DNA from 2 places in the Candidatus Thalassolituus haligoni genome. Region 2 is predicted to be linked to the other one. Evidence: predicted binding sites of a transcription regulator. Region 2 holds the regulator's gene; the other holds the start of a gene.
The links. Region 2 encodes sigma-54, which starts transcription at its own class of promoters, with help from an activator protein. Its sites were predicted from a motif close to TGGCACNNNNNTTGCTNT; they were not measured.
Positions count from the first base shown of each region.

Region 1: a site for sigma-54 is predicted at 1,396-1,413, ahead of SOJ49_RS05870 (flagellar hook-length control protein FliK). Genes of this name have one in related genera too.

Region 1 covers NZ_CP139482.1:1,289,837-1,292,953, forward strand. The annotation lists gene SOJ49_RS05860 (SpoIIE family protein phosphatase) at 1-750, shown strand, start outside; gene SOJ49_RS05865 (Hpt domain-containing protein) at 754-1,113, shown strand; gene SOJ49_RS05870 (flagellar hook-length control protein FliK) at 1,458-2,750, shown strand.
Region 2 covers NZ_CP139482.1:810,557-813,673, forward strand. The annotation lists gene ptsN (PTS IIA-like nitrogen regulatory protein PtsN) at 1-342, opposite strand, end outside; gene hpf (ribosome hibernation-promoting factor, HPF/YfiA family) at 346-648, opposite strand; gene SOJ49_RS03645 (RNA polymerase factor sigma-54) at 700-2,190, opposite strand; gene lptB (LPS export ABC transporter ATP-binding protein) at 2,320-3,045, opposite strand; gene lptA (lipopolysaccharide transport periplasmic protein LptA) at 3,042-3,117, opposite strand, start outside.

The DNA of each region.
Region 1 (3,117 bases), 480 kb from region 2:
GAAGCACGGAATCCGGCAGGTGATATGTTTGGTCAGCACCGGCTGCAGGCGGCTATCGAATCCGCAGCCGATGCGGATACGATTTTCCCGACGATCAAGTCAGCGTTGGCAGGTTTTCAGCAAAACAGCGAGCGTGATGACGATATTACCTTGCTGGAAGTGCGGATGACGTTGCCGGAAACACTCGAAGATGATCCGAAATCCTTCGCGCTGGCGTCGGCTGCAGGGCCGATGGACTGGTCCTTCAGCTATGAGCTGGGCCCGTCCAGCCTGAGTCACTTTAATCCTCTGCCGCTGGTGATGCATATTATGATGGAGGTACCGGGCCTGCGGATGATGAGCGGCCAGTTATACACCGTCATGGCAGAACTGTTTGGTAATGCGCTGGAGCATGGGGTGTTAGGGCTGGATTCAGCCCTGAAGCGCTCTCCAGAGGGTTTTATGACGTATTATCAGCAGCGTCAGGAACGTATCGAACACTTGCAAGAGGGTTCGATACGAGTCGTGATGCACCACGAAGGTAATGGCGCATGCGGGCAGCTACGGGTTCGATTTGTTGATAGTGGTGATGGCTTTGACTATCTGGCGTTGCAGCAACGCGCTGCGGCGAATGCCCACGTGGTTGAAAAACATCAGTATTCTGGCCGGGGTATTCCTCTGGTTCACCAGATATGCGAGTCTGTTACCTACTTTGGTAAAGGAAATGAGGTGGAGGCCGTTATTCACTGGCCCCAGCTGAGTGAGGGATAACCGATGAAATTGCAGGACCATTTTGATAGCGAGTCATTAGATATACTGCGCGACGTGATGGACGACGAGTTCGACGATCTGATCACCTTGTTTGTTAATGACTCCGAAAGTCGACTACCGAAAATGAATGCGGCCTGGGTGCAGCAGGATGTCGCCGGGTTGGGTAATTTATCCCACAGCTTCAAGGGAGCCAGCGGCAATGTCTGCGCCGCTGCCTTGTCGCATTGCAACAAGGAGCTGGAAGATTTCCTGCGAGACAAGGAAGCGGACGATGTGGACTGGACAGAGGCGCGTCAGTTACTGGCTGCCATCAATCAGGAATTTGCTGCTGTCAAGGAGTGTATCCAGCGTCATTTTCACTAACTCGGGCTTAACAGCCTAATCCGGCAGGCGCCTCGTTGTTGCCTCTGCCCTGCAGGGAAATTGATCCTCTGCTGGGCATTCCCCTCTCTTATCTATCACCGAAATATGACCCCGTAGGGTTCCTGCTCTGTCACCGGCTGCGGTGTGATGCTCTCTGTTGCTGTCACAACGACGATATTGATATTGGTCTCGTGGTGCAATAATAGCTAGCCGGTCATAGCCAGGGTGCCGGTGTCGGATCAGGGTGTTGTCCGCCGAGGTAAAATCCCCCTATTTTTTAGTTGGCGTGTTAATTGCTGAATCGATAGCAGACGTTCCGTTGTGAACTATCTTCGGAGAGATGCATGAGCCTGACACCCACTGGGTCCGAATTTTTATTACCAAAACCTGCAGCCAAGACGGCTGTTGGCCTATCTTCCAGCCTGCCAACGGTTGATGGTGGGCGGTTTGCCGGATTAATCAACCGATCGTCAGCGACCACTGATCATGGTTTGAGCGAACAATCGAGCCTACAGACGTTGCCGTTAACCGGTGAGATTTTGCCGTCTGAGGCATTAAACAGCGCTGAGGTATTGAGGCAAATTCGTGCAGAAGGCGAGCTGTCGGGATTCGCCCTGACTGCTGCGGGATTGACAGCTGCAGGATTGGCGGAGGTTGGAGAAGGAGAATTCGATCCCAGTGACCTAGAGCGAGAGGATGCAGCTAATGAGGATCAAACCGGTCAGGAAGTATCCCCGGAGAACCCAACGAACCTGATCATGTTAGCCGTGAATCCGGCTATTCCGCTCTCGGAGCCAACGGCTCGTTTCTGGTCTGGTCAATCTTCTGCCAGCGCGTTGGCTTTGTCTCCCGCTGCCATGACGAGTTCAGGGAAAGCGCAGGGAATGGCTGATCCAGGCCTGGTTAATACCACTGTAATGGCCGCAGTGGATGCCGATGCCAGCAATACTATCGACCTGGCTGATGTCATGGGGGCAGAGGTTGCCAATGATACGCTGGCAGCCGCAGCAGAAAAGCCAACCTTGTCCGCTGCTCTGAGCAGTTCGCAAGCACCGTCTTCCTTGGCCGGAGCGATGGCTGGCTGGGCGACGGATGCCATGAGCGGCACAGCGGATTCAGACTCTGGAGAAGCATTGGATATTGGCCTGACCGCCGATCAGACGTTGCTGGAGGGTGAACGTAGCAGTCCGGAGGCGTTGGAGTTTGGCAGTGATCGCCAGCGTTGGGGTGGGGCGTTGGGCGGACGCTTGTTAACCATGATCGCGGCAGATATTCAGGAAGCCCGCATACACCTCGATCCGCCAGAGCTGGGGGCGCTGGAAATCAAGATGACGGTAGATGCCGATGATCAGGCCCGAGTGTCTGTACAGGTGCAAAATTCTCAGGTGAAAGAGGTGTTGGAATCCCAGGCACAGCGGTTAAGAGAGGCGTTGGCCGAACAGGGCCTGACGCTGGCTGGCTTTGACGTGTCGGAACAGTCCCCAGGTCAGGGATTTTCCGGACGGGATGATGCGGAGGCTGAAAACACGCTGGCGTCAGATCTTTTGGATGATGACGATAACTTGACGGCTGATATGGCCGAGCCTCACGCCAATCTTGAAACGGATGGACTGCATTTGCTCAGTACCTACGCCTGACTTGATCGCTTGCTCCTGTTACGGGGCATGATCAGCTGCTCTTTTCCTTCCGGCCAGTGTTCACTGGCCATTCCCAATGTTGATGCTCTCTGGCCTGTACTCCCTGTCTCTGGTGTGTTCTGGCAGCGCGACTGCTGTTGGCCGCTGGCAAGCAGGTGACCTGATAGCAACTACACTGGTAATGAGTGTTTTGCTTGCTGCGCGCAGCAACTGAAAGACTTCGACTGTGATTACGTGCCGATTTTTTGACGAAAATGGCTGGCACAGCAATTGCTGAATCCTATAAAGAGCAACCTTGTGGTGCTGTGCCGGAGCGACCCGAACGATGGTGTCTGTCCACAGTTACCCACCGACCCAACGGAGCCAG
Region 2 (3,117 bases):
GTCGTCTGTTGCTTCTTCAGGCACCAGCAAGGCAAATACAAGATCGACTGGCTGATGGTCTATGGCATCAAAGTCGATGGCCTCGCGCAGGTGGAGTAATACCCCAACGGCCCGTTCACATTGCCGTAATCGACAGTGAGGGATAGCGATGCCTTCGCCAATGCCGGTACTGCCAAGGCGCTCACGCCCAAGCAGACGTTCAAAAACCTCATCCGATGAGCTGCCATCCACTTCTTCAGCAATCAGCTCTGCCAGAAACTCCAGCAGTTTTTTTTTGCTGGTAATGGCGACATCGGTACGAGTACGTTCAGGCGCAAGAATATCGGCAATCGCTATGCTCATGTGTCAGCCTTGTCCGTGCTGTCGGGCAACCAGTTTTTCTTTGTGTTTCAGCACTTGCCGATCCAGTTTGTCGGCCAGCAAGTCAATGGCAGCGTACATGTCGTCATGGGATGACGTCGCATGAAAATCGGCACCACTGACGTGCAGCGATGCTTCTGCCAGCTGACGGCCTTTTTCAAGGGTCAGGGTAACCTGACCAGAGGTAATGGGTTCGGCATGCCGCTCAAGGCGAACCAGTTTTTCCTTGACGTATTCTTCCATGGCTTCGGTAACTTCGACATGGTGTCCACTGATATTGATGCTCATAAACGGCTCCTTATGGCTCGCTTTAAACCGAACAAGGATCGACGGGGTCGATCAAATCAACTGTTTCCGCTCATTCGATGGCGGAATCATCATTGCCTCACGATATTTGGCCACCGTGCGGCGTGCAACCTGAATTCCCTTGTCTCCGAGGACGACGGCGATCTTGTTGTCACTCAGTGGCTTGCGCGGGTTTTCTTCGCTAATCAGCTTCTTGATCATGGCGCGAATGGCGGTTGATGAACATTCGCCGCCAGCATCGGTACTGACATGGCTGGAGAAAAAGTACTTCAGTTCAAAAATACCACGCGGTGTGTGCATGAATTTTTGCGTCGTTACCCGTGAAATGGTCGACTCGTGCATACCAACGGCATCGGCAATATCATGCAGTACCAGTGGTTTCATAGCTTCTTCGCCCTGCTCAAAAAAGTCGAGCTGATATTCGACAATTTTGGTAGCGACTTTCAGCAGGGTTTCGTTGCGGCTTTGCAGGCTTTTGATAAACCAGCGCGCTTCTTGCAGGTGATCTTTGAGGAAGGCGTTGTCGGCACTGCTGTCTGAGCGGCGCACCAACGAGGCGTAGTCGGAGTTTACCCGCAGTTTGGGGGCAATATCCGGGTTCAGTTCAACGCGCCATTCATCGCGGATGTTACGCACGATCACGTCGGGCACAACGTATTCTGACTGTTCGGAGCTGATTCCGGCTCCTGGTTTGGGATTCAACTCCTTGACCAGGCGTAATACGGCTTTGAGGTCTTCTTCTTTCAGCCGGGTTTTGCGCATCAGCGTGGGGTAGTCTTTACTGCCCAGCAGGGCAATGTAGTCACCGATCACCAGTTTGGCTTCTGCCAGCCAGGGAGTGTCGGCTGGCAGCTGGTTTAACTGCAGGATCAGGCATTCGCGCAGGTCGCGGGCAAAAACACCAGCCGGATCAAACTGTTGCAGGCGTTTGAGTACGGCCTGGACTTCGTCTTCCTCAACCCCAAATTCCGGATCCATGGAACCCAGTACGTCGTCTATGGTGGTGTGGAGGTAGCCGTCGTCGTCGACACCGTCAATCAGCATGGTGGCAATCTCGCGATCGACATCACTCATGGGAGTCAGATTCAGTTGCCATTCCAGATGCCCTTGCAGGTCGTCGGAGGTGGCATGACGGGAGTCGTAGTCAAAGTCGTCGTCGCCGACAGAGCCTGAACCGGAGGAAACGCCAGCGGTAGTCTGGAAGGTATCGTCCCAATTGCTGTCGACCGGCAGGTCATCCGGCATCTTGTCGTCCGACCACTGTTCACCCAGTTCCTGGGTGTCGGTGTCGGTCGCTGTCGCCGTGACGGCGGCTTCTCGCTCCTGATCGCCGTTGGTTTGCTGGGCATCCGTATAGTCGTCGTGCTCGGACTCTTCGAATTCCAGCATGGGATTGGAATCCAGGGCTTCCTGGATTTCCTGTTGCAGATCAAGGGTAGACAATTGCAGCAGTCGAATTGCCTGTTGCAGCTGAGGGGTCATGGTCAGCTGCTGACCCATTTTTAACTGAAGCGATGCTTTCATACAGCGTTATAGTTCATCGGTTGTCGGCATGGTCTGTGCATTATACGCCAGCCTGTGAGGCTGGGAATGCTTTTCATGGTGTCGAAATGAAACAGCGCCGGGCATCATAGCCCTGTAAGCCAGTAAGAATCAAAGACGGAAGTCCTGACCAAGGTAGATGGCCCGAACCTGTTCGTTGGCGAGTACTTCATCGGCGCTGCCTTCGGCAATAATGTGTCCACCGCCTACGATATAGGCTTTTTCACAAATTGCGAGGGTTTCGCGGACGTTGTGATCGGTAATCAGTACGCCAATGCCGCGCGCCTTGAGCTGGCGAATGATGGCCATAATGTCGGATACGGAAATCGGGTCGACACCGGCAAAGGGTTCATCAAGCAAAATAAAGGAGGGTTCGGCGGCCAGTGCCCGGGCAATTTCTACCCGGCGGCGTTCACCGCCGGAGAGTGACATCCCCAGGCTGCTGCGAATGTGCTGGATGTGAAATTCGTCCAGCAGTTGTTCCAGCTGTTGCTGGCGTTGGGGTTTTTTCAGTTCCGTGCGGGTTTCCAGAATGGCCATGATGTTGTCTTCGACGCTGAGCTTGCGGAAGATCGAGGCTTCTTGTGGCAGATAGCCAATGCCTTTCTGGGCACGGCCATGCATGGGCAGGTGACTGATGTCGTCGTCGTCAATTTTGACGCGTCCCTTGTCGGCCTGTACCAGGTTGACAATCATGTAAAAACAGGTGGTTTTACCGGCTCCGTTAGGGCCGAGCAGGCCGACAATTTGTCCGCTGCTGACGGCAAGGGATACGTCTTTGACGACCTCTCGGCCGCTGTAGCTTTTGGCCAGATGTTCCGCCCTGAGCGTTTTCATGGTTGTGCTTCCGTGTCGGGCTGGGGCTGGATAATCACCCGGATACGCTGTTTGTCTTCCGACTCAGCCGTA